DNA from 2 places in the Desulfosporosinus acidiphilus SJ4 genome. Region 2 is predicted to be linked to the other one. Evidence: riboswitches for the same ligand, from Rfam matches in the RefSeq annotation. Region 2 holds a riboswitch; the other holds the start of a gene.
The links. Region 2 has a riboswitch for FMN ahead of ribD (bifunctional diaminohydroxyphosphoribosylaminopyrimidine deaminase/5-amino-6-(5-phosphoribosylamino)uracil reductase RibD). Riboswitches for the same ligand answer to the same signal wherever they lie in the genome.
Positions count from the first base shown of each region.

Region 1: another riboswitch for FMN. It lies ahead of DESACI_RS08470 (DMT family transporter); the one in region 2 lies ahead of ribD (bifunctional diaminohydroxyphosphoribosylaminopyrimidine deaminase/5-amino-6-(5-phosphoribosylamino)uracil reductase RibD).

Region 1 covers NC_018068.1:1,840,971-1,857,033, reverse strand. The annotation lists gene DESACI_RS08555 (FadR/GntR family transcriptional regulator) at 1-70, opposite strand, end outside; gene DESACI_RS08550 ((Fe-S)-binding protein) at 292-1,587, opposite strand; gene DESACI_RS08545 (FAD-binding oxidoreductase) at 1,590-2,978, opposite strand; gene DESACI_RS08540 (L-lactate permease) at 3,242-4,882, opposite strand; gene DESACI_RS08535 (hypothetical protein) at 5,499-5,963, opposite strand; gene DESACI_RS08530 (hypothetical protein) at 6,124-6,636, shown strand; gene DESACI_RS08525 (pseudouridine synthase) at 6,633-7,421, opposite strand; gene DESACI_RS24500 (hypothetical protein) at 7,462-7,623, opposite strand; gene DESACI_RS08520 (ArnT family glycosyltransferase) at 7,620-9,038, opposite strand; gene DESACI_RS08515 (glycosyltransferase family 2 protein) at 9,023-9,817, opposite strand; gene DESACI_RS08510 (spore maturation protein) at 9,869-10,405, opposite strand; gene DESACI_RS08505 (nucleoside recognition domain-containing protein) at 10,402-10,983, opposite strand; gene ytfJ (GerW family sporulation protein) at 11,079-11,516, opposite strand; gene DESACI_RS08495 (DUF2953 domain-containing protein) at 11,521-12,165, opposite strand; gene DESACI_RS08490 (HAD family hydrolase) at 12,274-12,924, opposite strand; gene DESACI_RS08485 (DNA-deoxyinosine glycosylase) at 13,108-13,620, opposite strand; gene lepB (signal peptidase I) at 13,873-14,409, opposite strand; gene DESACI_RS08475 (YgaP family membrane protein) at 14,387-14,797, shown strand; FMN riboswitch at 14,842-14,992, shown strand; gene DESACI_RS08470 (DMT family transporter) at 15,140-16,063, shown strand, end outside.
Region 2 covers NC_018068.1:3,123,551-3,139,613, forward strand. The annotation lists gene DESACI_RS14165 (ATP-binding protein) at 1-278, opposite strand, end outside; gene DESACI_RS14170 (DegV family protein) at 714-1,571, opposite strand; tRNA gene DESACI_RS14175 (tRNA-Pro) at 1,679-1,755, shown strand; gene DESACI_RS14180 (GNAT family N-acetyltransferase) at 2,085-2,654, shown strand; FMN riboswitch at 2,677-2,790, shown strand; gene ribD (bifunctional diaminohydroxyphosphoribosylaminopyrimidine deaminase/5-amino-6-(5-phosphoribosylamino)uracil reductase RibD) at 2,944-4,116, shown strand; gene ribE (riboflavin synthase) at 4,098-4,751, shown strand; gene DESACI_RS14195 (bifunctional 3,4-dihydroxy-2-butanone-4-phosphate synthase/GTP cyclohydrolase II) at 4,825-6,027, shown strand; gene ribH (6,7-dimethyl-8-ribityllumazine synthase) at 6,064-6,525, shown strand; gene DESACI_RS14205 (sigma-70 family RNA polymerase sigma factor) at 6,652-7,266, shown strand; gene DESACI_RS14210 (hypothetical protein) at 7,293-7,826, shown strand; gene DESACI_RS14215 (spore coat protein) at 7,929-8,126, opposite strand; gene DESACI_RS14220 (hypothetical protein) at 8,142-8,351, opposite strand; gene DESACI_RS14225 (DivIVA domain-containing protein) at 8,542-9,087, shown strand; gene DESACI_RS14230 (UbiD family decarboxylase) at 9,310-11,076, opposite strand; gene lpdD (prenylated flavin chaperone LpdD) at 11,115-11,600, opposite strand; gene clpB (ATP-dependent chaperone ClpB) at 12,025-14,613, opposite strand; gene DESACI_RS14245 (DnaJ C-terminal domain-containing protein) at 14,663-15,634, opposite strand; gene DESACI_RS14250 (diacylglycerol/lipid kinase family protein) at 16,063-16,063, opposite strand, start outside.

The DNA.
Region 1 (16,063 bases), 1.3 Mb from region 2:
TTACAAGTTGGCCAATTTGATCTACAATTTGTTCATAAATCTTTTGGGTTTTTATGGGTTTTAAAATCACCCTTTTCACTCCTTGCAAAACACTTTACCTTCAGGGGTAGAAATTCACAATTTTATTTTAATATTCTATCATACTTTTTTCAGTTTATCATGCGTATGATGCAAAATCCATTATTTTCAAAAATAAAAGAGGAAACACTAGCAGATTAGTGTTTCCTTTAGTTTTTCGGTCTTGATTTCTTGAAAATCCTAATTAACTAAGACATAGCAGTTTCCTGAGCGTTATGACTTAGCTTTCTTACCGGCCCGATAAGATTCAGCCAAAATTTGTATGGTATGCATCACCTGTTCTTGGAGACCCGCATTTTCCACACCGCTTTGCAGCTGCAGTCGGCAAGCAGGACATCCGGTAGCTACAGTATTAGTTTGAGTTTGAGATATATCGGCAATTTTACGATCAGAGATCTTCACGGAAAGATCCGGATGAACCAGACTAAAGGAACCTGCCATCCCGCAGCAACGACCCGGTTCTTTCATTTCGATTAATTCAACCCCGGGAATGCTTTTCAGTATTTCACGCGGTTCCTTATTAATTCCCTGTCCACGGTTAAGATGGCAAGGATCGTGATAGGTCACTTTACGGTCAACACGGCCAAGTCCTTCTTTCTTAAACGGGACTTTATGAATCAGGAACTCTGAAATATCATAGGATTTCTCTGACCACTTCTTAGCCAGGGCACTAAATTCTGGATCGTTCTCTAAAAGATCCATAAAGACATGTTTCCAGGCAGTGCCGCCCGAGGAACAGGCAACAACTAAGGCATCGGCGCCTAGCTTCTCAAACGCCCGCAAATTGCGGCGTGCCAAGGCTCGGGCTGACACAGTGTCACCATTCACCGAAGCAGGGATACCGCAGCAGCCTTGTCCCCGAGGAATAACTACTTCGATATCGTGTTCAGTCAAAACTTCAACGACAGCTTTTCCGATATCCGTGTAAAAATAGTTGATCATGCATCCTGTGAAAAAAGCCACTCGCATTTTGGGATTTTTGACTTTAATAACCTCAGGAAACTCAGAGCGCAACGTACGTTTCGCCAACATCGGAAAGACCTTTTCTGTCCCAATACCAATGTCAAAACGCATTCGGGCAATTCGGTCACTTTTATGCGGCAAGTGTTTTAAGGCTACCCCCTGAAAAACGCTGCCGGTTTTCATGCCCATATCAAAGATCCGCTGCATTTTAAGAGCTGTAAAAGCAATCTTTTTGACAGGATGTAATCCTTTTTTGCGAACCGCTTCTGCCCGAGCCGCTAAAATAATTTTGTCAAACCGAACTCCACAAGGACAATTATTATTGCAGGCCATGCAAGTAGTGCAGAGTGAAAATCGTTCAGCCATTCCTTCGGTCATCTCTGCTTCGCCGGAGAGAATAAATTCAGCTAAGCTAATTTTCCCCCGTGCCACACCAACCTCTTGGCGCGTCTCTTTATAAATCGGGCAAACAGCCTGACAGTTGCCGCATTTCATACATTTATGGAGTTCTTCGTTAATCGAATCCAAAGAATCATATACGGACACGATTAGTCCCTCCTTACAATTTTGCCAGGGTTCAACATATAGTTGGGATCCAAGGCTTCTTTAATTGCCTTTAAGGCTTCTACTCCGGCTTCTCCGAATTCCAAGCCCAAAAAGCCCATTTTAGCAACGCCAATTCCGTGCTCACCTGAAAGAGTCCCGCCAAGAGCAATAGCGCCATGGAAAATTTCGTCGACAGCAAGATGAACCCGTTTCATTTCATCTTGATCGCGCTCATCCGTCAAAATCGTTGGATGCAGGTTTCCATCCCCCGCATGACCAAAGGTGGCAATCTGCAGGTTATACTTTTCGGCAATTTCACGGATGGTTTTAAGCATATCAGGAATCTTGCTTCTCGGAACGGTAGCATCCTCAAGAACCGTCGTAGGACGTTTCTGAGCTAGAGCCGGAAGAGCACTGCGTCGCGCCAGCCAGAGAAGATCACGTTCCTTATCGTCCTTAGCGACTTTTACTTCAACGGCTCCCTCTTCTTTTAAGATACGTTCCACTAAAACAGACTCGCGTTCCACAACTTCTTTATAGCCATCGACTTCACATAAGAGAACCGCTTCGGCATTAAGCGGAAGTCCGGCATGCACAAAATGCTCTACTGTCTGAATCGTTACATTATCCATAATTTCTAAGGTAGCCGGAATTACTTTGTTGCGGATAATGGCAGCAATGGCGTTTCCTGCCTTATCGAGATTATCAAAAACACCCAAAACGCTTTTTCTTGTTTCAGGAGCCGGAATCAGCTTCACGATCATTTCCGTAATAATTCCCAAGGTGCCTTCTGCACCCGTGAATAAGGCCACTAAATCATAACCTGTAACATTCTTAACGGTCTTACCGCCCCAGCGGATGACTTTTCCGTTGGCTAAAACGATAGTTAAACCCATGATATAGTGTTTGGTAACTCCGTATTTAAGGCCTCGCAATCCCCCTGAACATTCGGACACAGACCCGCCCATGGTTGCGGTAGTGACCGTACCCGGATCGGGAGGATAAATTAAGCCGTGTTTAGCAGCCTCATCATTCAAAGCCTGAATAATAACACCCGGCTGAACTGTGGCTGTTAAATTATCTTGGTCGAATTCGACAATTTTATTAAGGTTAAGCATGGAGAGAACGATTCCACCTTTAATAGGAACGGTTCCGCCGCTGAGATTGGTTCCTGATCCCCGTGGATAGATGGGTACCTGATGGCGCTGAGCTATCTTCACAACCTCTGCGACTTGTTCGGTAGAAGAGGGCGAAACTACAACATCCGGCTTTTGATGCTTCAATGCTGCAGTTGCATCATAAGCGTAGGTCAGTAAATCTTCCTGTTCTGTAAGAACATTTTCACGACCGAGCACTTGCACGAGTTCCTCTAAGACTTCACGAGCTAACATTATCTTTTATCCCCCTTTTTGAATTGTCTGACTATCAGACCACATAAAAGACATAAAACTACAATTTTTTTATCTTTTCTATATATAATAATAATCCAACTGTATAGAAATTTCAATATGAGAATATTATATAATTAGATTGACAAATTTATATAGTTGAACTTATTTAATGAATGCAAAGAGGGAAGAGGTAATATTAACCGCTTCCCTCTTCAGAAATCCTCTGAGAGTCTCATTAGAGAATATAATTTAGTAACTTGCTTTTAAGGAATCATCCATGGTAGGAAATAAGCTTGTACATAGCAAATCACCATAACAATTAATAGGAAAAACAAGCTGTGCTTGAGAGTGAAACGATACAGAGCACCTTCTTGACCTACTAAACCGGTAGCCGATGTTCCCACGGAAATGGATTGCGGGGAAATCATTTTACCCATAACACCGCCGGAAGAGTTTGCAGCTACAGTAAGCACTGGATTTACCCCAATTTGCTGAGCTGTAACTTTTTGAAGTCCGCCAAAGAGTAAGTTTGAAGATGTGTCACTGCCTGTCAGGAACACTCCCAACCAACCGAGGACAGGTGCGAAGAATGGGAATGCACTGCCCATCTTGGCAAACGCTAAACCAAGCGTCGCGCTCATGCCTGATGAGTTAAATAATTGACCAAGACCTACAACGATAGCGATCGTTAACAAGGCCCAGCGCAGTTCGTAAATCGTTTCGCCTAAGGTTTTTAACCATGTTCCAAAGGACATACGAATAATAAACATACTGATAAAGGCAGCTACTAAAATAGCAGGGCCAGCATTCAAAAGATTTAAAGAGAAGGAAGCAGGAATTGGTGTTGGTTTAGCCACAAGAGGAGCAACTTTTACGGCAACCATGTCCAAAGCCGGCCACTTTTTAACGATGAATGCAATAGGCGTTAAGAACTTCTTAACTGCGTCTACATTCCAGAGGACAATTGTAAGACTCAGAATCAGGTATGGCATCCAAGCTGTAACCACACCACCATTTGGTTTTGGGCCATTTTTCTGCTCAGATGCTTTCGCTGAAGAAACCTTTTCATTGGGAAAATGAAACTCAGTCTTTGGTTTCCAAACCTTAAGAAGCATGGTTAGAGCAAATAGGCTGCTTAATGAAGCCAAGACATCAGGAAGTTGGGGTCCAAGGTAATTGGAGCTTAAGAATTGCACGACTGCGAAAGTTATACCAACTGTGAGAACAGCCGGAAGAACTTCAATGGTACGTTTCCAACCTGCCATAACCCAGACCAAATAAAATGGCAACCAGATGGAAATAAAGGGCAACTGACGACCAACCATGGCTCCCAAGGTATGGGGATCAATTCCAACCACAGCAGCCACAGCAGTAATCGGCACCCCGATGGCTCCGAAAGCAACAGGTGCAGTATCTGCAATTAAACACAATCCTGCAGCATAGAGAGGATCAAAACCCAATCCCACGAGAACAGCTCCGGCAATAGCAACGGGAGCTCCAAATCCGGCAACGCCTTCGAGGAAAGCACCGAACGAGAAAGCAACGAGCAACATCTGCAGACGACGGTCATTGGTTAATCCAGCAATTGAGTCCCGAACGACATCAAAGTGACCAGTTTTAACCGTCATTTTATATAGAAAGACCGCAGCCACGATAATAATACCGATTGGCCATAGACCGGTAAAAGCTCCGAGAAAATCCGAAGATACTGCGGCACTCACCGGCATTCCATAAACAGTAACCGCAATAATTGTTGCAACAATTAAAGTAATAATTCCGGCGACATGTCCCTTCAATTTGACTGCAGCTAGGAGTACTAAGTATAAAAGAATTGGAATCGCTGCCACTAGAGATGAGAGCGCGAGGTTGTTCCCTACAGGAGCATAAACCTGTGACCAATGCATTTAAATTCCACCTTTCGACTATTTATGTCTCATCATTTCCAAATCGCTAATCTGTTATTCCGATTCTCTAAACCTCCTTTATTTTTTATTTTAAGGTGAAAATCGACAGGACGCTCCGGCCATCAGACCAAAGTCCGTCTTTAATATAGTAACAATACTATAAGAAAATTTCAATATGCCAATATAATTCTTTATTTCACAATTATCACCTTTTTTATAAAAATCCATTCCAATTAAAAGAATATTAAGCAAAAAACCTTTTCATTTATATTTTCTTCAGTAGATTTAGTATGAATCTTTTTAATTATTTAACTATTACAGGAATAAAAAAATGTTTCTACTCAATAGTCATTAACAATACATTTCGTTTATTGATTACCTAAATGAGAAAATAAGCTTTATTAAAATTCTGTAAATCTAAATTAAATATTTCACAAACATAATCACAATTCATCGTTTAGATGACTAAGTATAATCCATACAAAATCGGCAAGAAGATTTGATGTTTTACTCCAACGGCGTTTATAGCAAACATTAATTCATAAATACAAGGACGGTGAAGAGATCAAGTTTCTTTTCCTCACCGTTCTTGTTTCTATAATATAGACGTCTTGACTTAATGCAAATATTTTTGTTCTATTAATTTAACCTCTTGCTGAAAAGATTGACTTAGACGAAATAACAAGCGTTCCATGTCCAGACGATGGAGAGTGATATTTTCCGGGCTTAAGAACTCAATCTTACGAAACTCCGGTTTTATTAATAAAGGCAGCAAATCATCAAGATTTTCCACCCGAAGTGTCAAAATAATTGGAGCATAGGCAAAGTCTTGAGTGCGCCTCCCAGAACCTTGACTTACCGTATATACATCTAAGCTTAAATCAACGTCCTCGATCATGATTCCCTGGAGAGGAACATTCCGTAAAACGGCAACCTGCTGTTCCCTTGTTGCCTCCGCCACTTGTTCTTTACTTCTGCTCCCAAAAAGAAACCGACCGCTTCGTGCTTCACCCTTAAAATCTAAACGAATTCTGACACGAACATGTTCCGTGAGAAGTTCGTCTCCAATTCTTATTTTCATCTCTACTCTCTCCGTTCTATAATAAAACAACATTTATTTTGCCTTTTAAGCAAAATATTCTCCAAAGAGATGAATTTCTCCTGCTTACTTTGCAATAGGCTTGTATTTTGTGGACATACTAAGCCTATCATAAGGAAATCCAAACAAAGGAGATTGCAGCATGAGAAAAACTGTGGTTGGTATTTTCAAAGGACCCCAGCAAACCAAAGAAGCTCTTGAGGAAATCCAAGGAGAATCCTTAGCCAATAGCAAAATTTCGGTCATAGTTCTTAGCGATTATCTTCATCAAGGGGAATTTAAAGAAGAAATCGCCAATGAACTGGCCTATTATCCCAGTGAAATAAACTTAGACAAATTTAATGCCTGGCTTGTGCAAGCCCCTCCCTTCAATGTACCAAATCTGGGAGAGGTAGTTGTTGCCGGTCCTCTGGCCAGCCAGTTGATGCATCAGCCGCAGGGCCGCGGGCTGCCTGAAGTTCTTTTAACTTATGGTATTTCTGGAGAACGAGCGCGACATTACGAGCATGAGGTACGTACCGGACATTGGCTTGTTCTTATCCCAACCAGTCACGAGAAGCAAAATTCAGTAGCCAATGCTTTAAGTGCTTTTGGCGGCAAGGATGTTGAAAAGTGGAACACTTCCTTAGATCATCCCCTTTATCCTATAGGTTAATTCAAACCCACCAGTAAACGCAGTCTTTTTACTTCCTCCCGAGTTAAAGACCGGTACTTTCCTGCCGGAATCCGTTCGTCAAGGGTCAGGGGCCCGTATGCGATCCGTTCCAGTTGAAGAACTGGGTAACCTACAGCACCGAACATCCTCCGAACTTGCCTATTTTTCCCTTCGTGAATCGTAATTTCGATAACTTCCAGTCCCTTACCTTTCTCTTTTGACAGATTGCCTTTTGCCAAACCGCTCCTGAGTACAACTCTAGCAGGAGCGGTTTTTCCATCTTCAAGAACAACTCCTCTTCTCAGTTGTTCCAGGGCCTCGATTTCCACCGGCCCCTTAACCCATACTCGATACGTCTTATCCACCCCAAAGGAAGGGTGCATTAAACGATGCGATAATTCTCCATCGTTAGTCATGATTAACAGACCCGAAGTCTCATAATCTAACCTGCCCACAGGATAAACTCTTGCCGGAATATCTTTCATTAAATCCACAACGGTAGTTCTTCCTTGTGGATCTCGGGCACTGGAAATGACTCCAACCGGTTTATTCAGTAAATAATGACAAAGTCCCTCAAACATTTGAACCGAGTTTCCATCCACCCAAATTTGATCGTCAGAACAGACCTTAGTTCCTAAAACAGTAACAGTCAAGCCATTGACTGTTACACGCCCATCCAGTATCAATTTTTCAACCTGGCGGCGTGAGGCGACTCCTGCTTGAGCCAAAACTTTTTGCAATCGTTGGCCCGGCTGCCTGCTTTGCCTACTTTGTTCATCTTCCACGAAACTTCAATCCTTTTCTCTCTAAGTCCTCTTAATGTCTTCATCCAATCGTGAGACTCCCACTTCCTCCATCCTTCAGCGCGATAGCATTTGTTTTTGCTAGGCGCTTTCGACGAAACTGTCCGCAGGACACTTTCGTCACCGAAGTCCCGATGTTCAGCTTTAGCTCAACGAGTTCACTTATGTTCGGATATCTAATCAACCCCTGCTAAGCTCCTTCTGTTTCTTGAGGGAATAAACCCCCGGACCCACTTCCGGGTATAGTTCTCGGACATTTTTCCAGAAAAGTTCATGTTGTTGTGTTTTCGGAAGCCTGACAACATAATCCCCTGGAAATTGTGATAATACTTGGGCCGGAAACTCTTCCCCTGATCCTTCCACGACAAAAGGGAGACGAAAACCCACACGATGGGCATAATAAAAGGTCATAGGTGCAGGATCACTTAAAACCAGAACACTTGAAGAAGGTGTATGTTCTTTTATCCACTCTGCCTGCGTTAAATATTCCGGATTCCATTGATACTTAGGTTTCAAATATGTATAGGATTCCCGGTTGACTACAATCAAGAGCATGAGGACAATCACCAGGTAATACCAGGTTTTACATTCGTCTAAAGCATAAGCACTTAATAAGGCAGCTAGGGGCAAAACCGGAATCAGGTAATAATCCAACGGAATACGAACACAGACTATGCCGAGATAAAGCAGGCCAATTCCCACCCAAGTCAAAAGAGCTAATCGACCGTTATCCCGTTTAAAAAACAAACGCAATAACCCCAGCCCGGAAAGGAAAAGGACACTGTCCGTTAAACCTCGCTGCACATTTTTTATAAGCAACTTCCAATTCAAACTGCCGGAATTAACGACTTGATCCTTTAAAATTCCGGATACAAATTGGCTCGAAGTGCCAGCATTCATATGTACCCATGCATAGTATACCATAGGAAAACAGAGAGCAAAAAAACAATAACTCAGGATTTTCTTCATTTGAGTTTGTCTTAAAGGGTAAAAACCCAAAAGCAGAGCAACAGGAAATAACATTAATTGAGGCAGCTTCGCTAAAATAGCACCCGCCAGAACTAGTCCAATTTTCCAGATATGGTGCCTTTCAGGTGCTCTTCTCCAGCGAACTATAAGAGCAAGGGCCCAAATGCTTAAGGCTTGCGCCATCGGCTCCGGCATTACAACCCTCCCATAATATATTGACAGCGGCATCAAAGCATAAATAGCGGCAGCTAGTAAGCCTGCTCTCTCGGAGATCAGATTCCGCCCTAAATCATATAAACCGCAAAGTCCAAACAGCGTCAAAATGACAGCCCAAAGGCGTCCCCAGATATCAGCCCAGCCAAATAATGTCCAAGTCCATGCCAATAAATAGGGAAACAGGGGGAACTCTAATTCAACTCTCTGAGGAACAACTCCATCATAATTCAATTGAGGTATCATTACCCTGGGAAAATCGAAAAGATGACCAAGCATATGAACGGCTATACTGGCCGTATCAGCTTGCCGCCAACCTTGATCATCGAGTAATGGGTTGGTTATCCCTTTCAGGCGAAGGAGCAAAGCAACCCCTAAGATGATCCCTAATAAGCACCATGTTACTCTTCGACCCATTCCACAGGACTCCACCTTTGTCGCTTAATTTGGTATATCAACTGGGCATACCCCCAAATCGTGGCCCAGATTTTCATCTTGCTGGCACTCTTTTTAAGTTCATAGTGCAGTTTTAAGGGAATTTCAGTCACGCAGTCTGCTAAAGGGGCCATCTTTAAAAGCAATTCCACCATGCCGGAAAAATTCCGGCTCTGAATAATGTTCGGACCATAATGTCTGGTCCCTTCAAGCAATAAGGAAAGTCGATAAGCACGGTAACCACAGGAATAATCGCGGACCCCACGAATCGGCACAAAGAAATTCATGACTTTTCCCGCTCCCCAGGAAAGCAATCGTCGCAGCATAGAGAGCCCATGCTGCTCTCCTCCTTTAACAAATCTCGAGGCAATGGCAAGATCAGCGCCCGAGCGAATTGCCTCACATAGCAAGGGGATGCGATCTGCCGGCTGAGTATTGTCGGCATCCATCGTGATAATCATATCTGGACTTTCATCCTGATGATCCGTTAGAGGATGCGGGAGAAGCGAATTATAATTCAAAACATATTGAAATCCACTGTTTAAAGCCGCCCCCAACCCCTGATTTTCAGGATGATTTACCTGGTGAACCGAGGGATATAGTTCGGCGTACCTCTGAATTACTTCAGACGTTGCATCGGTGCTCCCATCGTTGACCACCGCAATTAAATGGGGAATACGAGAACAGATTCCTTCAATATTTTCGAGCAGCGCTGGTAAGGAACCAGCTTCATTATACGCAGGCAAGACAATATAAAGCATACTAACCAATACCTCCTTTTCGGTATTGTTAGTATGTGCAGAATTCAGTCCTTAAAACGTTTTTGTAACAATCCAAATCGAAACAATCAACCCGATAAAATCTGCTAATAATCCCAATTTGAGGGCGTAACGATATTTCTTTATCCCAACCGAACCAAAATACACTGTAAGCACGAAAAACGTCGTATCGGTGCTTCCTTGAAGAGTAGAGGCTAACCTGCCTATATAAGAATCAGGACCGTATTGATTTATCAGTTGAGTGGCTACACCCAGAGCACCTGACCCGCTTAACGGACGCATGATCGCTAAGGGTATAATTGCCGCAAAATTAGAATCCAATCCTAAAAAGGCAAAAAGCGGCTGCAGCCAATGTGCCAAAATGTTCAATGCTCCGGAATCAACAAAGATTCGAATAGATACTAACATGCCTATTAGGAACGGAAGTATACGTACTCCGGTATTAAATCCCTCTTCGGCTCCTGCCACGAAGGACTCATAGACTGGAACTTTTCGCAAATACGCAATCACTGGGATAAGCAGTAACAGCAGCGGAATTGCCCAGCGAGAAATTTCGGCGATAACCTTCATTTAATTTCCCTCCGCCGAAAAAGAAAATCGGCGAATATGGCTGAAGCCATCGCACATCCAGTGGCAACAATGGTTGTGCCGATAATCTCAGTCGGATCAGCCGAGTTCGCCTTCAGCCTGACTCCAATAATCGTTGCAGGAATCAGAGTAATGCAAGATGTATTGAGAGCAAGAAAGGTAATCATTGCCGGACTTGCCACTTCAGGAGTAGGATTCTCCTTTTGTAATTCTTGCATTGCTTTTAGACCAAAGGGGGTCGCTGCATTACCTAATCCTAAAATGTTGGCACTTAGATTCATAATTATAGCTCCTAGGGCCGGGCTGTCAGGCTTTAGCGTGGGAAAGAGACGGCGAACGATAGGACCAAAAAGACGGGCTATCCCCCTGACAACTCCCGCTTCTTCAGCTAAACGCATCAGTCCCAGCCATAAACTCATGACCCCGATGAGTTCAATGGCTACCTCCACACCTAATTCCGCCGCTTTCATAGCCGATATAGTAACAATCTCGATCCGCCCATTAAGCGCGGAAATAGCAATTCCAATCACTAACATACAAAGCCATATGAGGTTAACCATTGCCCTCCCCCCTTGCAATGAATTTATGAAACCTGCGAAGAAAAAAGAACGAGATAACTCGTTCTTTTTCCGGAATATGTATTTGGGAACTTGTCTTATTCTCTGGCCAGAATAATTTCATCCGCCGGTTTCTTTTTCTTTTGAAACATTCCTGATAGTTTGTCTATAAGGTCAGGAACCGAATCCAAAATACGATCTATAACAACATTACTATCTACAGGTAAGAGGCGTATCGTCCCATTTCCAACGACCAAAAACCCAACAGGCTGTACGGATACGCCGGCACCGGCACCTCCTCCAAAAGGCAGTTGGTTATTTGCCGATTCACCCGAATTTCCATTCTCTTTTGACTTCTCGGGTGGAGAAAATTCGCTGCCACCAGCAGCAAAGCCGCAAGCCACTCTTGATATTGGAATAATGACCGATCCATCATGGGTCTCCACCGGGTCACCAATTATAGTGTTGACATCCACGATCTGTTGAATGCTTTCCATGGCGGTTTTCATTAATAATTCTATAGGATGATTCCCCATGCAACTACCCCCTTCTAGCCCGTTTGAATCTACGCACAGCATTAAATCCAACAAAAATAATATGACCGATTCTTAGGTGGAATATGCATTGGATATCACATAAAAAACCTTCTTTTTTATATTGAGGAACCACCACAAGCTCAGGGTTCTGAACCTCTACAATCACTTGCTTGTATAGACGAGCCAGAGCAAAACCAAACATGCTCCAAAAAGCTCCCGCTGCCATAGCTGTTTGAGCGGCGTCCTTGTATCCGACTTCAATTCGCCATTTAATGGCTTTACAATGGATTCCATGATAGAATTCCTTCTTTACCCAGGCCAATTGATGGAGATAATTGGGTACATTTGGCCAAAGCCTATATAGCCATCCTAGGCGAATATAACGAAGGCGTACGTCTGATTTTGCTTTCCGAGTTCCTCCCTTTTCTTCACTAACTTGATTCACTTCTATTTCCGGTCCTTTTTCCCATTCTAATTGAAGTGTTGGAATTTGATATTGAGCATGCCAAATTCCATGCAACGCTCGAAAATCAATCTCCAGATGATCTTTTTCCTCTACCCGCCGATAGCGAAAATCTACCTCTGCTTTAATCGCTAAGCTAAAAAGGAAAAGAATAGCCAACGCGAGCAAAAAGGCTAAAACTCGCATAGTAACCCCTCCGAACCCATCACCATCGTCTAACTATTTCTCTAAATAACTAAGATTTCCGATAGAACGTCATATTATGCTAAAGATTCCTCCAGTAACAATTATTACCTATAAGTACTTTAAAAATTCCAAAGGATGGTCAATTAAACTCCGAGCACCGTTTCTGATCAATTCCTCTCTCGTTCGATAACCCCAGAGAGCGCCCACTGCATACATATTGGCTGCTGCTGCAGTTTGCATATCCACCCCGGAATCCCCCAAATAAATGATTTCCGCCGGCGGAATAGCCAAACTGGAACTGATCAATAAAGCACCTGTGGGATCAGGCTTTCTCGGGATATTTACACTAGGACCTATGACAAATTCAAAGTTCCAATCTGCTAAAAGGACTGATACGACTTTTTGGGCCAATTCATCAGCCTTATTCGTTAAAATACAAAGCTTAATGTTACGTTTAGTCAGCTCGTCCAGCAATTCGGGAACTTCTGCATAAGGTTTCGTCTTGTCAAGACATCGCTCTCGGTATTCTTTCAGCATGGAATCAAAGCATCCAGAAATAATAGATTCATCTCTAGATTCCTCGGGCAATGCTTGACGGACGAGATTTTTAATTCCGTTACCAATAAAATATTTATAGGACTCTAAGTCATGAATTTCATAATTCAACCTGCGCAAAACTGCGTTCATAGACTCGGCGAGGTCTTCAAGGGAGTCAACTAAGGTTCCATCGAGATCAAAAATTGCTGCCTTGTATTTCATATAGCATCATTTCCTCCTGTTTAATTAATCAATTTTTAATGTAGCCGAAGCCAAACAAGACTCGTAGTTTAAAAGAACAACGGCCAAACTAAACAATAAATTATAGAAGATTTCTTAGAAAATTGCAAAGTCTCTCACCGAATAATCTATCCTAAGCTTTAAGCTTATTTCTATAAGTGAGGATTACTGCTTAAATTCACGAGCTAAAAATTCGCGGATTATCGCCCACTGATTAATCTTTTCTTCAAGTTTTATAGTATTAGCCGGGCTGGTAGAAGGCAATTGTCTAAAACTTAGATTGCTAAAGTTAAACCCCACCCGCTTTTTAAAGATTTCGTAGGCCTTGGCGCCATTAAACAGGACTAATGTGAGAGCAGTACAAGTCTCGAACAGACGATGAAAATCATTAACCCTCTCATCCTTAATATTGGAATCTAAACTTCCTTCTCTATGACAAGTTGCAATAACATCCCACAAGGCAATCCTTTGACTCCTAATAAAGCTGATCCGTTGCTGATAATCTGAATCAAAAGGCACAGAAAAAATTGTATAGAGAATTCGCCAAAACTGATTCTGCGGATTTGCATAATAACGTTGTTCTTTCAGCGACTGAACTCCTGGCATTGAACCAAGAATCAAAATGCGTGAGGTACTATCAATGATAGGCTGGAATGAATGCAGGGGAGTTTTCTCCAATCCTCTTCAACCTCTCTAATCTAAAATTCCAGCGGTCTCTTCCCGCCATCCCGATAGTCTCCAGTGGAGAGTATCGCACTTGTTTGGCTCCAGAGACACTCGGCCGATCCACACTGCAGGAGTATGCGTAATGAGTTGCAGTGCGGCAATAAGCTCGTCCGCTTATCGTCTTGGCCGGCGGCTGCAGAAGTAACAACAAAAAAGGGAGCCTTTTTAATCTCCCTTTCTCAGTCTGTTCATTATTTGGGCACATTATTTAGGCAACGTTCCAAACCTATTCAGGGGCCAATAACGTAAGACCGCCTTACCTTCGATGTCCTTGGCCGGCAAGGCTCCCCAATAATGGCTGTCAAGACTGTTATTGCGATTGTCTCCCAGTAAAAAATAGGAATCTTTCGGGACAGTTACAGGACCATAGGTATAATTAGGTGCTTCCATTTCGAAAGGTTCCGTCTGTGCTTGCCCATTGATATAGACCTTGCCGCCGGTAATTTGAACCTTGTCTCCCGGCAGTCCGATAACTCTTTTGATCCAATAGTCACCGCTGGAATCCAGGTTCTTAGGCGGGTCAAAAACAATGATATCGTCCCTTTGTATGCCGGAAAACTTATAAATCAACTCGTCGACAATGACTCTGTCCTGAATATGAATCGTAGGCATCATGGAAGGCGTCGGTATCGTCGCCGCTTCCACAACGTTGCTCCGCAGTCCCCAGGATAAAACCGAAGCGAATATTAAAATTTCTGCGAATTCCACGATTAAACGAATGACACTCTTCTTCTTAGCCACTGAAATACCTCCTCAAAAGCTCTATCTTAGATACTTCGCTGCTGTTGCAGGAATCCCTTCAAAGCGAAAGCTTAACTATGCAGTTGTATTGAGCGGCCTTATTATGAATTTAGTGGCTCTCCCCCTGAATTGCTTACACCTGAATTGCGTTACATTCGAAGATATTGGACAAACTAATTCAGAGGTGATTGAAATGAAATGTAACGTTGGAAAAACTGAGCAATTTGTGAGAATTGTCATTGGAACAGTTATTATCCTGCTAGGTATATCCTTAAAGAGCTGGTGGGGGCTTATTGGGCTCCTAGGGATCATAACAGGTCTTATACGTTATTGTCCAGCTAATGATATTTTAGGGATCTCAACCTGCGAAGTTCCGAAAAAAAAATAGCTACCAAGGAACATTAAATTCTGTTATACTTTTCTTAACTGAATATGAACCTTCGGGGCAGGGTGAAATTCCCTACCGGCGGTGATAATTGCCCGTGCAATTTAGCCCGCGACTCGGTGCAGTCTCAAACGATGCATCGACTGACTTGGTGAGATTCCAAGGCCGACGGTAAAGTCCGGACGAGAGAAGGTAAAAACTGGGTTAAACAAGCCGTTTCCTAGTCTTCTAAGTGCCTCGTGAAAGGAATTATTTTCTCGAGGTATTTTTCATGTGCAACTTATTCTTTCTTGTAACATGAGAAGGTTCAATTCAGATAAAATCTTAGGATATGGAGGGTTTGCTTTGAATCAAAAAAAACAGCCATCTCCTTGGGGTATCTGGTGGATCGCCCTGGGAGCAGCAATGTGGGGACTCGACGGCGTCTTTATCGTGACCTTACTCCACTATGTGACATCCTCTCAGATTGTCTGGATGGAACATGTCTTACTGTTTCTCTTCGCTTTTCCGGTTCTTATCCGGAAACGCAGAGAACTCACTAATCTAAAACTCAATGACTGGCTGGCAGTCATCTTCATAGGATGGGGCGGATCAGCTCTGGCCTCAATCTTATTTACCGCCGGATTTACTTACGGGAATCCAAATGTCGTGCTTATCTTGCAAAAACTCCAGCCCATTTTTGCCGTACTCCTCGCCGCCGTAATACTAAAGGAGCGTTTACGGAAAAACTACTGGAAATTACTGATCTCCGCACTGATCGGAGCCTATTTGCTGACCTTCGGTTTGCACATTCCTTCAACTTCCGGGAACACTTCACAACTTATTGGCTCATTGTTTGCCATTGGAGCTGCAGCACTTTGGGGAGGGTCCACCGTTATGGGAAAACATTTGGCCGGCAAAGTGTCTTTTACTACTTTAACCGCTCTTCGCTTCGCAGTTGCCCTGCCTCTTCTGACCGTCATCGTCTTAGCTCAACACCCTAACTGGCAGATCATCGGCAAAGCCCTCAGCATAGCACCTGTTTGGGCCAACCTCTTATTCCAAACCTTAGTACCAAGCCTCATGAGCTTGCTCCTTTATTACCATGGGTTGGATGGAGTAAAGGCCTCACATGCCACGATTGCGGAACTTGCCTTTCCTGCATCAGGCTTGCTTCTTAACTGGCTGGTATTGCACCAGACCATTAACCTTGGACAATGGCTTGGCTTTGCAATTGTCTGGCTAGCTGTACTCCAGTTATCAAGAATGAGCAGCGAACCGGATGCCCTG
Region 2 (16,063 bases):
GATACACTGTAATCATTTAAGATATCATCGACATTAGGATTAAGAGGATAAAATGCTCCGCTCCCTCCCATCCGTTCTTCAATTAGTTCCTTCATATCAACAATAGCTTTCAAATTTGTCAGTACCTCATCCGGAATTCCCAATATTGTCCCCAAACTTGCATCGGGGTCCGCATCAACTGCTAAGACTGTAATTCCTCTGTTTACTAACCAACGGGCAAAATTTGCAGTAAAGGTGGTTTTTCCGACACCACCTTTACCGGAGATCGCGATTTTCATGAGGATCACCTCTCCTTTTAGCTACAGTTAAGCTACCATTACCTGGAACAAGTCTTGGTTATACAAATATATATTCTTTTTTTCTTTCCCGAATCCTTCAAACATTCTTAATTTATTTTAATATTTTTATTTTTTTACATAAGGTAAATAAATCCATATTCATTTTATATTATGATTGTATTTTATATTCAGTAATTACTTAATATTCTGATATTAGTATGTGGTACTAATTCTTATTTTCCCTTTTAATTTTTTTTAACCTGTTAAATTCATATGTATTCTCGTAAAAAATCATGATTCTTAATTACATGAGGACGGTAACTTTTAGTCAATCTAAGATATTTACTACGTGACTCTTAGTGTTGAGGCGCAACTAAAAACAAATCATAAGATTATACCTCAGGCTTTAGAGGAAACTTCAATTTTTGCACACCTCTAGAGTAGAGGCCAAGGATGAAATACCAATCCAAATGCACCCGTTCCCACATGAGTCGCTATTACAGCCCCTGCTTCAAATAAGCATATCTCATGTTCTGGAAAGCGACGTTTAAGTTCCGACATGAGTTCTTCCCCTTCTTCAGGAACGTTTACATGCATGACACAAATACGGAATCTTTTTCCACTTGACAACGCTCTCACTAACTCTTCAAGTACACGCTGCCATGCTCTTGATCGAGAACGAACTTTATCAAAAACATCGATTTGACCTTGTTGGTTAAAATATAAGATCGGTTTTATCTGAAGTAAAGTTCCCAGCAAAGCAGCCGCACCGCCTATTCGACCGCCTCGTCGCAAATTTTCCAGAGTATTGACGATAAAATAAAGTTCCGTCTCTTTTTTTAACATCTGAAGTTTTGGTAATATTTCCGATGAGTCTAACCCTTGCTCTGCCCATTCTGCGGCTGCCCATGCTAAGGCCCCGAGTCCTAGAGCTGATGATCCCGAATCAAAAACATGGATTTTCTTATTAGAGGCCAAATCAATTGCCATTTGAGCTGAGCGTATAGTACCACTGATAGCACTGGAAAGATGAAGACTAATGATTTCTTCAATACCTTGTGCAAACAAGGATTCGTAGGCATCAAGAAAAGCTCCCACTGGTGGTTGGGAAGTCGTTGATAAACTATTAATATGATTAAGCTTTTCGAAATATTGCTTATTCGATAATTCAGTTTCTGGAAATGTCTCTGCACCAATCGTGACTGCAAGGGGAACGACAATAACTTGGAATTGTTGTAAAATATCTTTCGTTAAATATCCTGTAGAATCCATAACGATTCCGATTTTTCTCAAAATTCTTCTCTCCTCAAAATTTATGCCAAGAATATAATTCATTAAGGAATAAGGTTGACAGGATTAAAGTGGTTTGTTATTATAATACTCGTTGTAACAAACGATTGCGGGGCGTAGCGCAGTTTGGTAGCGCGCTTGGTTCGGGACCAAGAGGCCGTGGGTTCGAATCCCGTCGCCCCGACCACTTAGCTTTGATGAAAGAGTTCTGATGAGAGGAACTCTTTTTTATTTTACACTTTATACGTTATTTTCCTTATGAGCTTCTACCCTACCCACTTGTTCATGGTGTAATTTTATTCCATCTGTACAATCATGTAAAGCATTTAATTATGATTACAACCGTTTAGTTAATTTTCGACGTTAATCTCGTCTAATAGAATTGATTATAATTTTTATAAAAATATAACGAGTGATATAATTAGTTAATTGCACTTGTCTGTCTATCGCTAATTGTACTTATGCCGCTCAGGGTACGAAGGCCTGAGCGTAAAACCAACTGAATAGGAGCCTAAAATGCTAGAAGGTAAGAAAATAAAAATCCGGCCCATCGAAGAAGAAGATATTGATACTCTCTATCAATGGTCAAATGATGAAGAAATCAACTATTGGTCCAGCGGTGCCTGGCCGTTGAATACTCTTTATACCAGAGACCAAATCATTGATAAATACCTCGAAAATCCCTCGGACACTTATCGCTACGCAATGTTAAATGAAAATGATTTATTAATTGGTACCATTGGTTTTAAAGAAGTCAATATTCCATGTCGTTCGGTAACCCTTTTCATTGTCATAGGGGAAAAATCCTATTGGGGACTGGGCTACGGTACAGATGCTCTTATAACCTTTGTGCGTTTTCTGTTTACTCAGTGGAACTTCCATAGAGTTTCCCTTGATACTTGGGATGAAAACCTTCGCGCCATCCGAACTTACGAAAAAGTCGGCTTTAAAATCGAAGGCCGGCAGCGAGAAGCGCGCTTTATCCTGGGAAATTATCATGATGCTGTTCTGATGGGGGTATTGCGCGATGAATTCTTGGCCCTTCATGGAAAATTACAGGTTGCTAAATCTGGCCGCCTAGAGTAAACTATAAATAATTTAATCATGAAATATCCTCTGGGGTTGGGTGAAATTCCCTACCGGCGGTAAAGCCCGCGAGCCTTTTGGCAGACTCGGTTAAATTCCGAGGCCGACAGTAAAGTCTGGATGAGAAGAGGAATAGGTCGTTAAAAAGTGTTTTTTGCGCGCTTTTTTATTATGACTTTAACCCAACACTCGAGGATAAACGAGTGTTTTTTTTATTTTCCTAAATTTAAAAGTTTTTCGATTTTCTTTTGGGGAAAACTAAACTATCAAATATTAAGAAAGGATTCTTATGCAGCCAAAAAATACTTCGCAAAAATTAACAGACGAAATATACATGTCTAAAGCCCTAGAACTTGCGGCACTGGCCTTGGGGAGAACCAGTCCTAATCCCGTTGTCGGTTGTGTAATCGTTAAAAACGATCAAATTGTGGGAAAAGGATATCACCGGAAAGCCGGCACACCTCACGCTGAAATTCATGCCTTGTCAGAAGCGAAAGACCAGGCGAGGGGTGCTACGGCCTACGTAACTCTGGAACCTTGCTCGCATTTTGGCAGAACTCCGCCATGCTCGGATGCTTTGATCAGAGCCGGAGTAAAACGTGTCGTTGTCGCCCTAAAGGATCCCAATCCTCTGGTAGCAGGTGGTGGAATTCAGCGCTTGCATGAAGCCGGAATCCCGGTTGAGGTGGGAGTCATGTCTCATGAGGCTGCTATGTTGAATGAAGCATTTTTTAAAGCCATAACAACAAAAATGCCATTTGTTCTTTATAAAACAGCTCTAACCTTAGACGGCAAAATTGCAACGGAAACCGGAGATTCACGCTGGGTAAGCAATGAAAGCTCGCGCCGTTATGTTCACCAATTACGTAATTATTACGATGTTATTCTCGTAGGAAGCGGAACGATCCTCCGCGACAATCCCGCACTTACTTGCCGCTTACCCGGCGGACGAGATCCAATCCGACTTATTGTCGACGGAGAATTGCGTATTCCAGAAAACTCACAGGTTCTTACTTCTTCCGGCGAGAGCCCTTGCATCATTGCTACGACGAAGGCAGCGCCGATTGAAAAACTCAAACAGCTAACAAAGCTTGAAAACCTAGAAATCTGGCAATATGATACACCACGCCATGTCCCCGTTAAAGAAATGCTTAAAGATCTATTCAGTCGGGGTTGGAACAGCGTCTTACTCGAAGGCGGCGGGACCCTTGCCGGTACTCTCATCCAAGAACAATGTGTTGACAAACTGGAATGTTTTATTGCACCCAAACTTGTGGGAGGAAACGGTCCCTCTCCCCTCTCCGGATTACATATCCCGTTAATGAGTGAGGCAATTGACCTTCATGATCTCCAGGTAGATACCACTTTTGGAGATATTCATGTAACGGGATATCTGACGTCCCGACAAATAATCAATGACGAGAATTCAAAAGGAGGATATTCGTGTTTACCGGAATTGTAGAAGAACTTGGTATCGTCCGCACTCTTCGTCTCTTACCGGACTCCGGTCAGCTTACCCTTCAGGGAAAAAAAGTTCTTGAAGGTACACAGGTGGGTGACAGCATTGCTGTTAATGGGGTTTGTCTAACAGTTATTCATCAAAACCAAAATGAATTCACTGTTGACGTTATGGCTGAAACGCTGGCAAAAACAAATCTCGGTGAACTGAAGAACGGCAGCCATGTGAATCTGGAAAGAGCCTTGCAGCTTCAAACCCGTCTGGGGGGACATTTAGTAAGCGGACATGTCGATGGAGTTGGTTCAATTCGAAGGACAACTCCTTGGGGAATTGCACAACTTCTCGAAATCAGTGCCCCCTCCACTCTTCTTTCCTTCATCCTGCCTAAGGGTTCTATTGCCATCGATGGGATTTCACTAACCGTAATTGATGTAGAAGATGATTATTTTACAGTATCTCTAATTCCCCACACGTTTAAGGAAACCACCTTAGGCATAAAAAAAATCGGTGCTACAGTTAACTTAGAGACAGACCTTATTGGCAAATATGTTGCCCGCTTCATGGGTCTCCAGAAGACACCCGCTAAATCCAAAGAAAATCTATCCCTTAATTTTTTAGCAGAAAATGGCTTTACCTAACTTATAACTGAGGAAAGGATATGAAGAAGATACCTTGCTGAAAGTACAAGAAATTTCTTGAGGAGTGATTATCATGCATTTTAATACGATTGAAGAAGCCATTGAAGATATTCGCCAAGGTAAAATGATCGTCATGGTTGATGATGAAGACCGAGAAAACGAAGGCGATCTGGTTATGGCCGCAGAGCTTTCTACCCCCGAAGCAATTAATTTCATGGCAACTTACGGAAGAGGTCTTATTTGCGTTCCCATGACCAAGGATCGTATTCAAGCCCTACAATTGGAGCCTATGGTTACCCAGAATACAGATCCGCATGGAACAGCCTTTACAGTCAGCGTCGATGCCTCTGACAGTTCCACGGGAATTTCTGCTTTTGAACGCGCAAATACCGTTAAAGTTCTGATGGATCCCAAGAGCAAACCTGACGATTTGCATCGCCCGGGACATATCTTTCCTCTTCAAGCCCGAGAAGGCGGCGTGCTGGTACGAGCCGGCCATACGGAAGGTTCCGTAGATTTGGCTCGTCTTGCCGGATTACAACCGGCTGGTGTTATTTGTGAGATCATGAATGAAAATGGAACTATGGCCCGAGTACCTGACTTACAAATTTTTGTCGAGAAACATAATCTCAAAATAGTAACATTAAAAGATCTTATTGCCTATCGTCGTCAATCCGAAAAGCTGATTGAAAGAGGTGAAACCATCCATCTTCCGACAGATTACGGTGATTTCTATGCCACCGGTTATCTCAGTATCATTGATCAAAAAGAACATTTGGCTATTGTTAAAGGAAATGTTGATAATGGAAATCCGGTTCTTGTAAGAGTTCATTCAGAATGTCTCACAGGGGATGTCTTCCATTCCCGCCGTTGTGATTGCGGTGACCAACTTGCAGCTGCACTGGAAGAAATTGAACGTGAAGGTCGTGGTGTCTTGCTTTACATGAGACAAGAAGGCCGCGGTATAGGTCTCTTAAATAAACTTAAAGCTTATAAACTGCAAGAAGAGGGCAAAGATACAGTGGAGGCAAATCTTGCTTTAGGATTCCCGGAAGACCTGCGCGATTACGGTGTAGGCGCCCAAATCTTAGCGGATCTAGGTATTTCTAAAGTTCGTCTGATGACAAATAACCCCAAGAAAATTGTCGGACTGGAGGGCTACGGCTTAAATGTCGTTGAAAGAGTGCCTCTGGAGATCCCTTCAAAGCCCGAGAACTTCAAGTACCTTTGTACAAAGAAAACAAAGTTAGGTCATTATTTATCGGCCGTAAGATAATACCATAAACTAAGCAATAGAAAGGATGCACTTACTATGAGAACCATTGAAGGAAATTTGTTAGCTCAAGAATTAAAGATTGGAATTATCGCTGCTCGATTTAATGAATTTATTACCGGCAAACTTGTAAGCGGAGCTTTGGATGCCTTAAGACGTCATGGTGCCCGCGAGGAAAATATTGAATTAGCTTGGGTGTCGGGGGCTTTTGAAATTCCTCTTGTTGCCCAAACCATGGCAAATTCGAAAAAATATGATGCCGTGATTTGCCTGGGAGCCGTCATTCGCGGTGCAACTCCGCACTTTGATTTAGTGAGTAATGAAGTTAGTAAAGGAATCGCTCAAGTCGGCTTACAAAGCGGTATTCCAGTTATTTTTGGAGTATTATCCACGGACAGTATAGAGCAAGCTATTGAACGCGCGGGAACGAAATCAGGAAACAAAGGATTTGATGCGGCAATGACTGCCATTGAAACCGCTAACCTACTTAAAGCATTTTAAATGATAGACAAAAACAATATTAATTGGTAGAATATGGTTGACCGTCCACCAATAACTCCTTGTCAAAATGGTTGATCTTTAATAGACTCATTAAGATGACTAGTTTTTGACAAGGAGTTGAGTGCTATGTCTTCTAAAGAAAGTGAATTTGAAACTTCGATGCTTAAGGCAGCGCGCTCAGGTGATAGAGATGCTTTAAACCAATTGATAGAGTATTATGAACCTGAAGTACGTATGATTGCCTGCAAATACTTTTTGCCGAGGGCCGATTATGATGATCTCATCCAAGAAGGACGAATAGCCATCTATCGAGCAGTTTTGTCATATGATGACCGCTTAAATATCCCTTTCCTTCATTTTTTGAGAATGGTTGTTAAACGAAAGCTAATCGATAGTATCAGAAAATATACCCGTAATAAGCATGTCAATCTGAACAATGCTTATTCCCTGAATAATACAATTTCCGACTCGGAAGAAACAAGCTTCATCTCGCTTCTTCCTAATGCTGAAGATCCCGCCACTACAGTTATTGCCAGTGAAGAGGCTCGTTCTATTATTAACGATTTAAACCGAGATCTCTCCAAACTTGAACGAATCGTATTTGAGCACTATTTTCTTCAAGGATTCAAACAGCGAGAATTGTCTGAGCAACTCGGACTTCAGCCCAAATCTTTGGACAACGCTATCCAACGTATTAGGCGAAAAACCGTTCTTTATCGTTCTCGACAAATAGCTGGTTAATTACCAGCCCTGTGGAGGAGTATCGAATGCTTTCCTTTTCCAGTTTCGTTTTCTCTTGTCGAATGCGTCTTGCAAAACTTAAGCATCATAAATTAGCACTGAGTTCAACTCTAATCGTCCTAATGATCGTAATATTCATAGGCCCCCCAGTTTATAAAGAAAGTTGGCTCGATCCTTTTAGTACCCTGAATCTAAGTAATCGCGAGCTTCATCCTCATACGATCACAATGCTTGGTATGCTTAAATCGGACGATCCTTATCATCCCTATTATTTCTCTGACCAAAAAACCATAAGTGAATTAATGCATGACTTACAGCATACCACACCAGTTTCCCTATCGGATCTTCCCGCAGATTTCTCAAAAGATCAAAAAACAGAATTCTTTACATTGCATCGTGCTTCATCAAAGTTTCATTCTGAAGAGGATTATGCACTTCAATACAACCCCCGACTAGGAGTTGTTTATTTTCGCCAACAATTATTTCATATTAATGAATCGGCTATTTACACCTTAAACAAAATCACGAATAGCATGACTCCGGGATGGTGGAAATCCTAAAGGATCATGAATAACCCTTGAAATACATTGGGATTCGTAATAAAATTGGGCTGTAACAAATTGGTAAGTTTGTTACAGCCTGTTTTCTTTAGCATTCGCTTTTTAAGCAATTCCACCATTTTGATTAATTAACTTGCTAGCTTTACTATGTGCATTGGTAGCCTCGTTAGCTAAGCGTAAGTAGATATCTCTCAATTGCCCGTGATGAGCCCGAGTAGCCAAGGTCATGTATCCCATGGCAGCACTTGCGGCATCTTTCTCATAATCGTAAAGCATATCTAAATCAGTAAAATCACTCATTTTAATCCTCCTTTTCTATTGGATTTCGTTGATACCCTTTTTAAAGTATCCTATAACGTCTTCCAAACCTTTGGCCTGATCTTTAAAAAATCCTTTTACACTAGGATCTTTGGCCATTTCAGAATACAAAGCGCATTTCTTCATGGCAGTTTCGTTTTCAATAATACTTCGTGTCAGCATTCCTTGATCCAGAAGTTTTTTCATTTCCATCTCATTAAGCTGCATTTTGGTCCCTCCTTTTTGAAACTTATTCCATATAACAGTTTCAGGATGTGTAAAAATGACATAAATTATTCACCAAATCCAAATTTCTTATTATAGAAATGGATTTGTCCCTATACCTTTAACCTAATTTGACTTTTTCCTATAATACCTATTTCATACAAGACAAAGAAGGAGGCTTAGAGATTTGGAAATGCCAGACTTTAAAAGAGTACTCCGGGGTTATGAGCCCGAGGCAGTCGATCAAGCCTGGGCTGAAACAGATCGCCAATTATCAGAAGCAAACACGGCAAACAAAGAACTTCGTTTGCAAATTAACAGTCTCAGAGAGCAAAATACAGAATGGGGAAATCGTCTTAAAGCTTATGAAAAAATTGAAAGTGATCTGCGAGATGCTTTATTAAGCGCTCAGAGAGTTGCTAATCAAGTTCGGGAGGAAGCAGCAAAAAATGCTGAAACTATCATAAAATCGGCTCGAGATGAAAGTGAAGTCATCCTTCATGAAGCAACCCGTCTCTCTGAATCAAAGGAAGCGGAAGTCGAAACAATGCTTGTTGAAAAAAGACAAGAGGTTCTTAAATTAGAAGACGAAATTCAGGCATTGCTATGTAGGAAAGATGAACTCCAAGGTCTCGTCGAAAAAAGCATCCATCATCTAGACGTTGTTCAAAAATTATTGGGAGATCTCCATAGACCTGTTTCTTCCAATATCATCTCCGTGATTACTGAAGTATCTTAATCTCGATTCGCCGTAGCTTCGAAGACACTCGAACAACCACACTGAATACGCGTCGTTAGATGCCCCGGGCCATAAGCTAATCTGCATATCGCCAGCGGCCAAAAAGAGGCTGTACCAAAACTTCTCAGCCTCCTCATTGCGTTCTCACGTTTGCTCCCCTAATCATTAAAGAAAGGCGTTATCACTCCACTATAGTAGTGAATTGATAACGCCTTTGGCTATTTAAAGGGACAACCCGTATTTATTCCAACGATCATCAACCTGGCGGACCGTAGCCTCATCAGGAAGAACTTCCCCGGGATAATCGGGTTTCATCCGGGCATCAATTAAAATGGGGCCGTGATAGACGAGTCGATTCTGCTTAACTTCAGTGACCGCATAAATATCGTGAGCAGGATTAAAACGGGTAAATACTTGCCATAAGAATCCGGTATTATCCAGTGCTAAATCAAGATCATCAACCATCACTATGAAAGGCCAATTCTTAAACTGTTCATCTTGGAGATGGGGTAAAATTTCCTCAGCGAGTTCCGGGGCATCCCTATAGGGCAATGACTCTAATATAAGACACCCTGGGCAAAAGGGTTTGATTCGAGACAGTCCAGCCAGAGTTTCGCCTTCAAATTGCCCAGGCAAATCTCTTTTTGTATCACCCAAGCCAAGCATGATTGCCTTGCTGCCATGATTGAGTCTCCGCCCAGTGTAATCTAACGTATCCATCGATGTTTCACTTAAAATCATAAGATCAGATTCAGGTTCAAAGCGAGCGAGCACTGTTTCCAATAGGCCCCGGAAATTCTTGAGATCAAGCTGAACATCCGTAAGAAGCAAGAATTTTGTTAAGGTGAGCTGTCCTTCCCCAAGGATTCTAAAGGCATGGGCTAATGCTTCCCGGCGATAACTTTCTCTGACAACGGCAGCTGCCAGAGCATGGAATCCTGTCTCGGCATACGTCCAAAGTGATTTTATGCCGGGCATGACTACCGGAAACATGGGGGATAATAAAGATTGTAAATATTCCCCAATAAAGTAATCCTCCTGGCGAGGTTTGCCAACCACTGTCGCTGGATAAATCGCATCCCGCCTATGGTAAATTGCCTGGACATTAAAGACAGGAAAATCGTGGGTAAGAGAATAATAGCCATAATGATCCCCAAAAGGTCCCTCAGGTTTGCGGAGATGCGGAGGAACATTTCCGCAGATAGCGAACTCCGCTTCAGCGATAAGGGGGTGATCATGAGAAGGAACATTTACCCGTGATAATTTTTCTCCCATTAAAAAGGAGGTGAACATTAACTCGGGCAGCATTTCAGGAAGTGGTGCTATGGCCGAAAGGATCAAAGCCGGCGGGCCTCCCAGAAAAAGGGTTGTCGGGAGATCCTGCCCTAGCCGTTCTGCTTCAAAGTAATGAAAACCTCCGCCTTTATGTATTTGCCAATGGATACCTGTCTGTTGTTGATTAAATATTTGAATGCGATACATGCCAAGATTATGTTCTTTGGTAATGGGATGTTCTGTGTAAACCAAAGGTAAGGTCACAAAAGGACCACCATCCTCCGGCCAACTTGTTAGAACCGGAAGACGAGTTAAATCGACGGACTTCTCTCTGATTTCAAGAACGGGAGCATTATTAGGTTTTATCAAACGCATGCCGCTTTTGGCCATGAACATAAGCCAGTCTTTTTCTTGCCATAGCATTGACGGTTTCGGCGGAAGCAGACGATTTAGAGCCGATACCGCTCTTTGGACAGTTTCTTCCGGCCTAGGTCCCACAGCTAAATCTACTCTTCGCCGAGTACCAAACAAATTCGTCACAACCGGAAAATTACTGCCTTTAACTCTTTTGAAAAATAGGGCCGGCCCTTCTGCTTGAATAACTCGGCGATGAATTTCGGCCAGCTCAAGATAGGGGTCAACTTCAGCCTCGATTTCGACGATTTGCTTTTCCTTTTTAAGAGTATCGATAAACTGGCGCAAATTAATATGCATAATTCACCTTCTTAATTTTAATTAAGGCGATATTTATCTTATGCCTTGGTAACAGATTTTAAGGACCTTAAGGCAGCCTGTGTAAGGTTCCTGCAGTTTCTCATAATTTCATCTAATTCTTCCGAATTTAAGTGATCCGAATGTATGCCCGAAGTAATAGACACAGGAGACAAGATTTCCTGAGCCAATATTTCCGCCATGGTTCGAGCTACCTCCACGTCTTTGTGTCCTGGTACCGGAGTCATATAAACATCCGAGCTCCACCCCTCTCCGCGTAAACTCGGACGTGGAGTGGCCAGGACTACTCCCCCGACATGTGGTTTTTCTCCTCCTGTCAAAAGGCCTTGCAGACCACTGCCTGTATCGATTAGGGTTAGCCAAACCTGACAGCGCCCAACTCCTTCTTGCCATTGATATAACTTTAAACAGGAGCGGCTATCAAACAGCAAAAGTGATCCCCACCTCTCAAACGTTATATCCCGCTTTATTATACGTTTGACCGTGTTATTAGACAAGTTTTTCATTAAAATAGGCAATGCTCCAGGTAGGGTATCTTCGCTCACATCGTTCACTCAGCAATCCGAGGCTCGCTCACTTGCTTGCGTGGGAGCTACGCCGAACCTCTGGGAATTACCTGATGTGAACCGCTGGCCAGGACGGCCGAGTGTCCCCGAAGCCAAGGACGGCGAAAGGGGACCACGGCTCCGCTTCTCCCCACGCAAGCTTTGTGAGCTTTACCGCCTCTCCTTGCAATGAGCTCACTCTTGTGGACGAAGCTACCTTCCTTTGAGGTCTATAGTGTTCGGGACAGTTTTTTCAGAATAGAATGTAAAGTATAAAAAGCGGCTTCCGCCTAGCAATGCTAAGAGCGGAAGCCGAAAGATATATTGTTTTGCTGAACAAATGGCCAAAATTCTTCGTATTCTTTTACTTGTGCTTATTCTGTACTTATACTTGGAAGGTATAATCTCCTGAAACATCTACATCTACAACTATTTTTTGTCCGTCCTTGAATTCACCTTGCAGCAATTTAAGAGCTACCGGATTCTGAAGACGTTGTTGAATCACTCGTTTAAGAGGTCTTGCCCCATAAATAGGATCATATCCTTCGTCTGCCAACTTCTGCAAGGCCTGCTCCGTCAATTCTAGGGATATCTTTCGCTCACTCAAACGCTTGCGTAAAAGACCGAGTTGGATTTCGACAATTTTGCCAATGTGTGAACGGTCAAGCGGATGAAAGACAATGACTTCATCAAGCCGATTGAGGAATTCAGGGCGGAAATGTTGCCTCAGTTCCTCATTGATGGCTGATCGCACTTCCTCTTGGGCTGCATTTCGCCGGGACATTTCTTGAATTAGAGGGCTGGCAATATTGCTGGTTAAAATAACCACAGTATTTTTAAAATTGACAATTCTGCCCTGTCCATCCGTAAGACGACCGTCATCCAAGAGTTGCAAGAGAACATTGGTTACATCACTGTGCGCCTTTTCAGTCTCATCAAAAAGAATAACACTGTAAGGTTTCCGGCGCACGGCTTCCGTTAATTGTCCCCCTTCTTCGTATCCCACATAACCGGGAGGCGCTCCAATAAGACGAGCTACTGTGTGTTTTTCCATATACTCGGACATATCAATCCGGACCAAGGCTTGATCATCGTCAAACAGAAACTCAGCTAAGGCCCGGGCCAATTCCGTTTTACCCACACCGGTAGGCCCTAAGAAAAGGAAGGAACCAAGCGGGCGATTAGGGTCCTGCAATCCAGCACGTGCACGCCGAACGGCATCTGCAACAGCACGTACCGCTTCATCTTGACCGATCACTCGTTGATGGATTCGTTCTTCCATCTGAACAAGTTTCTCCATCTCACTCTCCATTAATTTTGAAACAGGGACATGAGTCCATGTGGCGACAATTTCGGCAATATCTTGTTCCAAGACTTCTTGCTTAAGCAGGGAATTTTGCTTAGCATGAAGTTTTTCTTCCTGATTCTTTAATTCTTTTTCCAAGCCGGGAATAATACCGTACTGCAGTTCAGCTGCTTTATTATAGTCTAATTGCTGCTGAGCTTGTTCCATGAGAATCCTCGATCGATCCACTTCTTCCTTGAGCTGCTGAATTTTAGCTAAAATTTCCCGCTCGCCTTGCAGTTGTGCTTCCAGAGCAGACCTTTCTTCTTTGAGATTGGCAAGCTCTTTTTCAATCTTACTCAAACGTTCTTTGCTTGCCTCATCTTTTTCCTTTTTAAGCGCTTCCCGCTCAATTTCCAGCTGCATTACCCGTCGTTTGATTTGATCCAGCTCGTATGGATCGCTTGTGATTTCCATTCGCATTCTTGCGGCAGCTTCATCGATTAGATCGATTGCCTTATCGGGGAGAAACCGGTCGCTGATATAGCGATCTGACAATACGGCAGCTGCAATGATAGCTCCATCCGTGATGCGAACTCCATGATGAGTCTCATAACGTTCCTTCAAACCCCGCAGGATTGAAATGGTATCCTCTACACTCGGAGCATCAACCAGGATCGGTTGGAAACGCCGTTCAAGGGCAGCATCTTTCTCGATATGCTTGCGGTATTCGGCAAGAGTCGTTGCCCCCAGCATGCTCAGTTCTCCGCGGGCCAGCATAGGTTTCAGCATATTGCTGGCGTCCATGGCTCCTTCGGCTGCCCCGGCACCCACAACTGTGTGCAGTTCATCGATAAACAAAATCACATCGTCACGGTTCTGAATTTCTTTCAGTACTGCTTTTAAGCGTTCTTCGAATTCCCCCCGGTATTTTGCCCCAGCAATCATAGACCCAAGGTCAAGGGCGATGACTTGTTTATCTTTAATGGCCGTAGGTACGTCCCCGCGAACAATTCGTTGGGCTAACCCTTCGACAATTGCCGTTTTTCCAACTCCAGGTTCTCCTATCAACACCGGATTGTTTTTAGTTCTTCGTGACAAAGTCTGAATCACTCGGCGAATTACTTCATCCCGTCCGATGACGGGATCCAAACGGCCGCGTTTGGCTTGTTCAACTAAATTTAATCCATATTGTTCTAAAGCAGCATACGTTCCTTCAGGATTAGCACTTGTTACCCGTTGTGTTCCTCTCACTTCCCGCAAGGCTTGGAGGAGACTTTCCCGGCTTAACCCGGCTTGTTTTAGGATCTTTTCTGCAGCCCCTCCTGCCTTCTCAAAAATAGCCAGAAGCATATGCTCTGTACTGACATATTCATCTCCGAAAGTTGACATTTCATCGTGAGCTGCAACCAACACTGTCCGTAAGCGAGGAGATATAGTAATTTGAAGGTTTCCGCCGCTGATGCGCGGGAAACGATTAATTTCCTGACGAAGGGATTGAATAAGAGCTCCGACAGCTAAGTCTAGTTTTGATAATACTTGAGGAACAACACCATCTCCCTGCTCTAAAAGAGAGAGCAAAAGATGTTCTGGCTCAACCTGACTGTTCCCATTACGTTCCGTCACTGCTTGAGCCTGGGCGATGGCTTCCTGAGATTTCTGAGTAAATCGATTTGTATCAAAGGACATTGGCGCACTCTCCTCTCTAGTACTGTTAAATGATGTCAAGAATTAAAATTTAAGTTATACCCCGTTTTTGAGCTAATTCACGCAGCGTATCAAGTTCTTGCTGGTTGAGATTATCCGGCAGAATAATTGACAATTCCGCTAAAAGTGAACCATATTGCTGAGGGTTTTCAAGTTTCGGCATCCCTTTTCCTTTCAGGCGGAATTTTTTACCGCTTTGTGACAGGGGAGGAATTTTAAGCAGTACTTCCCCGCCGAAAGTAGGAACCCGCACTTCTCCGCCTATGACAGCCTTATAAAAGTTTAAGGGCAGTATAACTTTTAAATCATCTCCGTCCCTTATAAAACGTTCATCCGGGCTAACTGTAATGTTTAAATATAGATTACCTGCCGCACCGCCCGAAATTCCCGGGCCTCCTTGACCGGCCAACCGCACTTTTGAACCCGTCCGTACTCCCTTGGGAATTTTGGCTTGAATTTGTTTTTCACCGGTTCTTATGACTCTTGTCGTACCATGATAAGCTTCTTCAAGAGTCACTTGAACGTCGACTTCTAGATCCTGTCCGGCGCGAGATCTTACTCCTGCTCCTCCAAAGCCATAGGACTGACCGCCTCCGAACAGAGTCGAGAAAAAGTCTGAAAAACCTTCTGACCCGTAAAATCCTCCGGATCCGCTTGAACCCCCGAACATTTGAGCAAACTCTTCAGGAGACATTGAATAGGTCTGATGATTTCCTTCTCCTGGATGGGCTTGCCAACGGCCCCAATCGAAATCTCCGCGTCCACCGCGTTTCTGCCATTGTTGATAATCCTGCCTCAGTTCATCGTACTTACGCCGTTTCTCTGGATCACTAATTGCTTGATAGGCTTCGCTGACCTCTTTGAATTTAGTTTCCGCAGTTTTATCTCCGGGATTAACATCCGGATGATACTTCTTTGCCAGCTTTTGATAGGCTTTTTTTATCGTTTTATCATCCGCATCAGGGGAAACCCCCAGGCATTCGTAATAATCTTTAAAATCCATTGTCTCACCTCAAATACGCTATCTGTTAGTGGATGATGATTTATAAGTTTGGGAGATATTGGCTTTATTTTTCCTTGACAATTAGATTATATTCTCTTTTTTCATAAAGGTCAATAATGGTCAGAGTTTATTTGATCTTTCATATCTTAGTGCAAAAAGGATAGGCTTTGGAAACAAATCCAAAGACCTACCCTTTTTATACTATCACCAATTATAACCTTCGGTTGTACAACCAGCCGCTGGCCATGGATGGCCGAGTGTCTCTGGAGCCAAGGATGGCGAGAAGAGACCGCTGGCCATGACGATAAGCGGATGAGCTTATCGCCACACTGCGACTCCTTACCCATACTCCTGCAGTGTGGATTGGCCGAGTGTCTCTGGAGCCAAACACACCCACTGCAGATGATCTAAACTTAGTGCAAATCTAAT